Regions from separate parts of the Streptomyces sp. 8N706 genome, predicted to be linked through region 2. Evidence: riboswitches for the same ligand, from Rfam matches in the RefSeq annotation. Region 2 holds a riboswitch; the other holds the start of a gene.
What was found. Region 2 has a riboswitch for cyclic di-AMP ahead of ACTWQE_RS02610 (transglycosylase family protein). Riboswitches for the same ligand answer to the same signal wherever they lie in the genome.

Region 1 (4,141 bases), on a different contig from region 2:
AAGAGGAGGCGGCCCAGTGACCGACGCCACCATGACCTTCCACCCGCAGCCGCAGGGCGGGACCGCCAAGCCGTGGGCCTTCCCGGCCCCGGAGCGCGGCACCCTGCCCAACGGCCTGACGGTGCTGCACTGCCACCGGCCCGGCCAGCAGGTCGTGGCCGTCGACGTCAACCTCGACGCCCCGCTGGACGCCGAGCCCGAGGGGCTGGACGGCGTCGCCACCATCATGGCGCGAGCCCTGTCCGAGGGCACCGACAAGCACACCGCCGAGGAGTTCGCCGCCGAGCTGGAGCGCTGTGGCGCCACGCTCGACGCGCACGCCGACCACCCCGGGGTCCGGGTCTCCCTGGAGGTCCCGGCCTCCCGGCTGGCCAAGGCGCTCGGTCTGCTCGCCGACGCCCTGCGGGCCCCCGCGTTCCCCGACAGCGAGGTGGAGCGGCTCGTCGCCAACCGGCTCGACGAGATCCCGCACGAGCAGGCCAACCCGGCCCGCCGCGCCGCGAAGGAGCTCTCCAAGGAGCTGTTCCCCGCCGAATCCCGGATGTCCCGGCCCCGGCAGGGCACGGAGGAGACCGTCGAGCGCATCGACGCCGCGGCCGTACGGGCCTTCTACGAGGCGCATGTCCGGCCCGCCACCGCCACCGCCGTGGTCGTCGGTGATCTGACCGGGATCGACCTCGCCGTGGTGTTCGGTGACACCCTGGGCGCGTGGACCGGCGGCACCGCCGAACTCCGCCCCCTACCGCCGGTGACCGCCGACGACACGGGCCGCGTGGTGATCGTCGACCGCCCGGGTGCCGTGCAGACCCAGCTGCTGATCGGCCGGATCGGTCCGGACCGGCACGACCGGGTGTGGCCCGCCCAGGTGCTCGGCGTCTACTGCCTCGGCGGCACCCTCACCTCCCGGCTCGACCGGGTGCTGCGCGAGGAGAAGGGCTACACCTACGGCGTGCGGGCGTTCGGCCAGGTGCTGCGCTCCGCCCCCGACGGCACGGGCGCCTCGCTGCTCGCCATCAGCGGTTCGGTGGCCACCGAGGTCACCGGGCCGGCCCTGGAGGACGCCTGGACGGTGCTGCGCACCCTCGCTGCCGACGGCCTGACCGACGCCGAGCGGGATGTCGCCGTGCAGAACCTCGTCGGTGTCGCGCCGCTCAAGTACGAGACGGCGGCGGCCGTCGCGGGCACGCTCGCCGACCAGGTCGAGCAGCATCTGCCGGACGACTACCAGGCACGGCTGTACGCCCGGCTCGCGGAGACGGGCACCGTGGAGGCGACCGCCGCGGCCGTCAGCGCGTTCCCGGTCGACCGTCTGGTCACGGTGCTCGTCGGTGACGCGTCGGTGATCGAGGAGCCGGTACGGGCCCTCGGGATCGGCGAGGTCAAGGTGGTCGGCGGCTGACCGTCGTCAACGCCCCCGGACCCGCGGCCCGTTCCGCCGCGGCACCGGCCGGAGGGCCTCGTCCCGGCGGCAGTTGACGCCGCGCAGGGCGGGGCCCCGGCAGGACCGGTACAACACGCCTCAGCAGGGCGGGAGATACCCCGGCGCCTTCGAAGACGCCGGGGTTCTCCTGTATGTCCCGTTTGTTGGTGAGACTGCCCGTTCATCTGTGGTGTGCGCTACAAAGAACCCGATTTCTTTGGCGATTGAAAGTTGTCCCGCTTAGCGTCGGTCCGGCTGTCCGACCGGACACCGGCCGCACCCGCGGCTCCGGGCAGTCATCGCCGAGTCCCCGTACGGCGCGAGCCAGGGGAGCCGGGGACCCGCCGTCCCGATGCCGCCTGCGGCGCGGGGCAAGTCCCTTGGGGTGAATCGGGCGCCTCCCCGGAGGGGCCCGTAGGAGACCTTCCTGCTCCGAACCCGTCAGCTAACCCGGTAGGCGAGAAGGAAGGAAAGGAGTACGCCGCACCCATGGCGTTCACCCGTGCCACCGGGAAACACCGCCGGCCGAGCCGTCTCGTCCGCTCCGGCGCGAACATCGCAGGCATAGCCACCCTCGCCACCGCGGGCGCCGTCGGCTCCGTGGCGCCCCCCGCGCTCGCCGCCTCCGGCGAGGCTCCGGCGGCCGAGCAGACCGGTCTGCGCCAGGCCATCGCCGCGGGCGACACCCTCGCCGACACGATCGGCGCCCAGGCGCGCGCCCAGCAGGAGGCCGCCGACGAGGCGGCCGCCAGGGCGAAGGCCGAAGCGGAGGCGAAGAAGCGCGCCGCCGAGGCCAGGCGCGAGGCGGAGGCCAAGGCGAAGAAGGCGCGTGAGGCCAAGGTGCGCGCCGCCCGTGAGGCGGAGCGCAAGCGGCTGAACGCCTTCGTCCTTCCGGTCCGGGGCAGTTATGTCTCGACCGGGTACCAGTCCTCGGGCGGGGCGTGGTCCTCCGGCAGCCACACCGGCATCGACTTCCACGCCTCGTCGGGCACCTCCGTCCACGCCGTCGGCGCGGGCACCGTCGTCGAGGCAGGCTGGGGCGGCTCGTACGGCAACAACGTCGTGATCAAGATGAAGGACGGTACGTACACCCAGTACGGCCATCTCTCCTCCGTCGGCGTCTCCGTCGGTGAGACGGTCACCCCGGGGAAGCAGATCGGTCTCTCGGGCAGCACCGGCAACACCACCGGTCCGCATCTGCACTTCGAGGCCCGTACGTCCCCCGACTACGGTTCGGACATCGACCCCGTCGCCTATCTCCGCTCGCACGGCCTCAGCGTCTGACCAAGCTCTGGCCAAAGATATACCCGGTCCGGGCGTCCTCGTCGGAAATTCCTCCGCATTGCAATAGAGTTCCTGAACAAGCGACAACCGAATGCGTTTCGCGGGGATTAAACGGAGGTCCGGCCATGCGGGGTCGAAGGTGAACGGCGATGCGGTGCCGGCGGCCAGGACGGGCATTCCCGCGCACGCGGTGTGCCAGGCGATCCGGGACGACATCGTGTCCGGGGCGCACCCTCCGGGCAGCCGGCTGACCGAGGAGGTCCTCGCCCGCCGGTACGGCGTCTCCCGGGTCCCGGTCCGCGAGGCCCTGCGCACGCTGGAGTCCGAGGGCTTCGTGACCACGCGCCGGCATGCGGGCGCCTGTGTCGCCGAGCCCTCGGAACAGGAGGCCGCGGACCTCCTGGACATCCGTGGCCTGCTCGAACCGCTGGGTGCGGCGCGCGCCGCCCAGCGCCGTACCGAAGCGCACCTCAAGGTGTTGCGCGGGCTCGTACGGCTGGGCCAGGAGCGTGCCAGGCGGGGGCACTTGACGGATCTGCGGCCGCTGGGCGACTGGTTCCACGAGACCCTGGCCCAGGCCTCCGGCAGCCCCAGTCTGGCGTCGCTGCTCACCCAGGTCCGCCGCAAGATCACCTGGGTGTACGCGGCGAACCCACCGGGGCGGCAGACCGAGTCCTGGGAGGAGCACGGGGCCATCGCGGACGCGGTGGCCCGGCGGGACGCGGATCGCGCCCGCGCGCTGATGGCCGCGCACACCGAGCGCTCGCTGGCCGCCTACCGGCTGCGCCGGCCGTCCCATGTGAGGCCTTCGAAACAGCCTGTCAACACAGCGAGTGCACGGAATTAACAGATATCCCGTATACAACTGTCGGGAATTCTTTTCCGGCTTCAGCCGTGCTTTCGGCTGCGCGAAAATAGGACGGAAGCCGGAGTGGAGCCCGGTGAGAAAGCTGCGCGAAAAAGAAAAGCAGAGCCGCGGTGCCCTGAATGGGCCACCGCGGCTCCGCCCTGCGTTTTTGCCTGTGGTACGTCTCCGGGAGCATTCGGGAGATTCGTCCGAGTGCCGCGTCGGCCAAGGTCTGCCCGGTAGCGAGGTGACCTGGTGCGGCCCCGGCCGACGCGGCACTACACCGTCTCCGGCAGCTCCTCCAGCCCCTCCGCGACCAGCTTCGCCAGGCGGTCCAGGGCGATCTCGGCGCCATCGGCCTCTGAGGAGAGGACGATCTCCTCGCCGCCCTGGGCTCCCAGGCCCAGCACGGCGAGCATGGAGGCGGCGTTGACCGGGTTGCCATCGGTCTTGGCGATCGTCACGGGGACGCCGGAGGCGTTCGCCGCACGGACGAAGATCGAAGCGGGCCGGGCGTGCAGGCCCTCGGCCCAGCCGACGGTGACGCGGCGCTCAACCATGGTGTTGCCCTTCGGGTCGTGTCCAGGTCT
Region 2 (4,141 bases):
GAAGGCACGAGCGAGATCCAGCGCCTGGTGATCGCCCGCTCCCTCGCGGGCCTCCCCATCCGCTGACCCGGCCGCCCGGCCCCCTCAAGGCCTCGGGGCCGGGCGGATACCGGACGGCCCGGCCCCCGGTGATCAGTAGCGAGGTGCGGGGTCCCCGTACGGGTTCGCGGGCCGCGCGACGGGCCGTACCTCCTCCACGTCGAGAGCCGCCTCCGCCGAGGCCGTGCCCACCTTGCCGAGGGGGCGCCAGCTGCCGGTCACACTCACCCAGGCGTCGGCCCGCGGGGGAGTGCCGCCGTGCATTTCGACCTTGACCGACTGGGAGTCCGCCGCGCAGCAGCTCAGGATCAGACGGGTCAGGTACCAGCCGCCGCCCTTCCCGGGGGTGACGAAGCCGGTCATCCGGACCGTACGGTCCTCAAGGCTGCGGCGGGTGTCCTGGCGCGCGCGTGAGCTGAACTCCGAGAGCGAGATGACCAGCGGGGACCTGTCGGGAAGGGGCGAGAACCGCACGTCCTCCTCCACGGTGCCGGTGTTCTCCCGGGCGGCGGTGTACGAGCCGAGCGCGGGCGGGGTGAAGAGGAGCAGGGTCAGCGCGGGCAGAAACAGCAGCCAGGCGATCCGCGGCCCTCCGCTGTGGTCATGACCGTGCCCGTGATCGTCCTCGGCCCCTGCGGCGTCGGGCACGTCGGCCGGCCCCGAGAACAGGAAGCCGTCCCGGCCGGCGCCCACGAGCCCCAGGGCGACCAGGATGACGCCGGAGACGATGAGCGGAAGGCGCAGCCCCTCCTTCACATACCGCAGATACACCTCGCTGAAGAGTGAGATGTGCAGCACTCCGGCCCCGGACAGCAGAAGCAGCAGTACCTGGATGTTCCGCTTCACAGCACCCACCATCCGGTCAGCACGCTGCACACGACGGCCACCACCGCGGTCGTCGAGGAGAATCTGAGGGCGAACGCCCGGCCGAAAGTACCCGATTGCAGGGCGATGAGCTTGAGGTCGACCATCGGGCCCACCACCATGAAGGTGAGCCGGGCCGTGGGGGAGAAGCCGCTCAGCGAGGCGGCGACGAACGCGTCGGCCTCGGAGCAGACCGCGAGGACGATGGCCAGCCCGGCGAGGAAGAGGACCGAGAGCCACGGCGATCCGGAGAAGGTGTCCAGCACCGACCGCGGTACGACGACATTGAAGGTCGCCGCCGCCATCGCCCCCAGCACCAGGAATCCGCCGGCGTGGAGAAAGTCGTGCTGGAAACCGAGCCGGAATTCCTCCCACCGGCTGTGGCCGGGCCGGTGCCCGGTGCGGTGGGCCGGAAGGCGCAGCCATTCCTCGCGGCCCAGCCGGATCCACAGCCAGCCCATCGTCGCCGAGGTGATGAGCGAGGCGAGAAGCCTGGCCACCACCATCCCGGGATCGCCGGGGAAGGCGACGGCTGTCGCGGTGAGCACGACGGGGTTCACGGCGGGAGCGGAGAGAAGAAACGTCAGTGCGGCGGCCGGAGCCACCCCCCGCCGGATCAGGCTCCCCGCGACCGGCACCGACGCGCATTCGCACCCGGGCAGGACCACGCCGGCGGCACCGGCGACGGGGACCGCGAGGGCGGGTCGCTTCGGCAGGATCCTGCTGAACGCCTGCGCCGGGACGAACGCGTTGATCGCGCCCGAGAGCGCGGTGCCCAGCAGCAGGAAGGGCAGGGCCTGGACCACGATGGCCACACAGACCGTGCGCCAGGCTTGCACGGCGGGGTGGGCAGGCCATACGCCGGTGCCCATGACCAGGACGGCCGCGACGCCGAGGACGAGCACTCCGGTCGCGAGAACAGGTTTCACGGACCGCCCGGACCGTGGATGCCGCGCTGTCGCCCCGGGCGCGGGGCTCGCGGGCGGCGAAGGGCCGATCAGCTTTTCCGCTCTCTGGACCTCTTCCGCACTCTGCACACTGACTCCGCACGTCCGCGACCGGGGCCCTCACGATATCCGGGGCACAGGCGTACACCGGGGACGCCACCACCGTGAACCCAGCAGCAAATAGTTCGGTTCGCCGGATATGCGATCCCTCGCGCAATCTCATCCCCATGATGGCGGCACTGCGGAAGCGGGCCGCAAACACCTACCCAATACCTCTATTACAGCAAAACCGAAGAGCACTACTAAAACGGACAATTGGGCGTCTCGTGACTCATCTCACAACACGATTCTCGTGATGTGATCCCGCGCACTCGAAAAGGGCACTTCCGGGCAACTCGGTTACCCGCTGCAGAGTGTGAGAGTCATTCAGTAGCAATCCCTATCGCTCTCCGCTGAAGATCCGCAGCAAAGCGTGACGCAAAGCCGAGTGGATCTGCTGAAAAGTGATTCCGAGGAATACCTGGGACTTGTCGTGAAGAAATTGCTGCGCTTACTTTTACCGCTGCCCGCCCCAGAGAAGAGCGGGTGCCCATCTGCCGGAGCGCCGAGTCCTGCCGCCGGCCGGGGGAGAAACAACAAACGCACCAGGGCAGGAGCGGGGGAACCAGGTAAGTGCCGGGCCACGCACTGTGCGAGGAACGGCTTGGGGTGAAGACGTGCCGCAGCACTCAATGCTGCTCAGGGCGCGGCCGGGCAACTCCAGCCCGAACCCGACAGCTCACCTCGTAGGCGTAGGAGAGGAATACCCCTATGTCTGCACGCGGACGTCACCGCCGGCACAGTCCCGGCCGTATTTCCCGAGTGTCTCTCGCTGCCGTTGCCGGTGGCGCCGGTCTCGCCCTTCCCCTCATGTCGGTCGGCTCGGCGCACGCCGCCTCCGTCGACACCTGGGACAAGGTCGCGGACTGCGAGAGCACCGGCAACTGGAGCATCAACAGCGGCAACGGCTTCTACGGCGGCCTGCAGTTCACCCAGGACACCTGGACGGCATTCGGCGGCACCGAGTACGCGCCGCGCGCCGACCAGGCGACCAAGGACCAGCAGATCGCCATCGCGGAGAAGGTTCTGGACAGCCAGGGCCCCGGAGCCTGGCCGGTGTGCTCCGGCAAGGCCGGACTGACCCAGGGCGGCGCCGCCCCGGAGATCTCCCCCCAGGGGAAGAAGGCCGAGGCCCCGGCCAAGGCCGAGTCCGCACCGAAGGACCGGAGCAAGCCGGCCGCGGACAAGGCGGAGTCGAAGCCGGAGTCGTACACCGTCGTCAGCGGCGACACTCTGTACCGGATCGCCACCACCCGGCACATCGAGGGCGGCTGGCACCAGGTCTACCAGGACAACCGCGAGGTCGTCGGCGGCAACCCGCACCTGATCCTCCCCGGCCAGAAGCTCACCCTCGGTGGCGGCAAGGCCGAGGCAGCGCCGAAGTCCGAGGCTCCCAAGGCCGAAGCCCCGAAGGCCGCCAAGCCCACGGCCGAGCCGAAGGCCGCGCCCAAGGCTGAGCCGAAGCCGGAGCCGAAGGCCGAGAAGGCCGAGAAGGCCGCTTCCCAGGACAAGAGCTCCTCGGACCAGGCCGCGTCGGGCTTCACCGCCCCGGTCGGCAACACCACGGTGGGCACCCCGTACCACCAGTCCGGTTCCAGCTGGTCCAGCGGCTACCACACCGGTGCGGACTTCCCCGTCCCCACCGGCACCCCGGTGAAGGCCATCGGTGCGGGCGAGATCGTCTCCGCGGGCTGGGGCGGCTCCTACGGCAACCAGGTCGTCGTCCGCCACGCGGACGGCAAGTACAGCCAGTACGCCCACCTGTCCTCGCTGTCCGTCTCGGCAGGCCAGTCCGTCAGCGGCGGCCAGCAGCTCGGCCTGTCCGGCTCGACCGGCAACGTCTCCGGCCCGCACCTGCACTTCGAGGTGCGCACCGGCCCGGACTACGGCTCGGACATCGACCCGATCGCTTACCTCCGGGCGCACGGCGTCAGCATCTGAGGACCGGCACCCAGGACCGGGTCGCCACCTGACGACCCTTCCTGACGGACCGAGGCGCCCGCCCCCGCGATGCGGGGGCGGGCGCCTCGGTGTTGTCCGGGAGCCCTGTGGCCCGTTCGCGAACGGAAAGCGCCCCTGGGCCCCGCCCCGCCCCGCCGAAGGCCGGGAGTGTACGTGCCCGAGGTGTGGCCGGCTCCCCTCAACGACTGCCGGGAGCCCCACCCGGACGGCGTCCCGCGGAGCGCCGCGGG

Region 1: it holds a riboswitch for cyclic di-AMP, as region 2 does, so the genes downstream of both, ACTWQE_RS12175 (M23 family metallopeptidase) here and ACTWQE_RS02610 (transglycosylase family protein) in region 2, are expected to answer to the same signal.

What each region holds. Positions count from the first base shown of each region.
Region 1 covers NZ_JBQQBW010000025.1:921-5,061, reverse strand. The annotation lists gene ACTWQE_RS12185 (M16 family metallopeptidase) at 1-20, shown strand, start outside; gene ACTWQE_RS12180 (M16 family metallopeptidase) at 32-1,399, shown strand; cyclic di-AMP (ydaO/yuaA leader) riboswitch at 1,711-1,894, shown strand; gene ACTWQE_RS12175 (M23 family metallopeptidase) at 1,910-2,704, shown strand; gene ACTWQE_RS12170 (GntR family transcriptional regulator) at 2,895-3,551, shown strand; gene ACTWQE_RS12165 (HPr family phosphocarrier protein) at 3,830-4,111, opposite strand.
Region 2 covers NZ_JBQQBW010000003.1:144,569-148,709, forward strand. The annotation lists gene ACTWQE_RS02595 (acyl-CoA dehydrogenase family protein) at 1-66, shown strand, start outside; gene ACTWQE_RS02600 (TIGR03943 family putative permease subunit) at 133-885, opposite strand; gene ACTWQE_RS02605 (permease) at 882-1,775, opposite strand; cyclic di-AMP (ydaO/yuaA leader) riboswitch at 2,481-2,655, shown strand; gene ACTWQE_RS02610 (transglycosylase family protein) at 2,661-3,890, shown strand.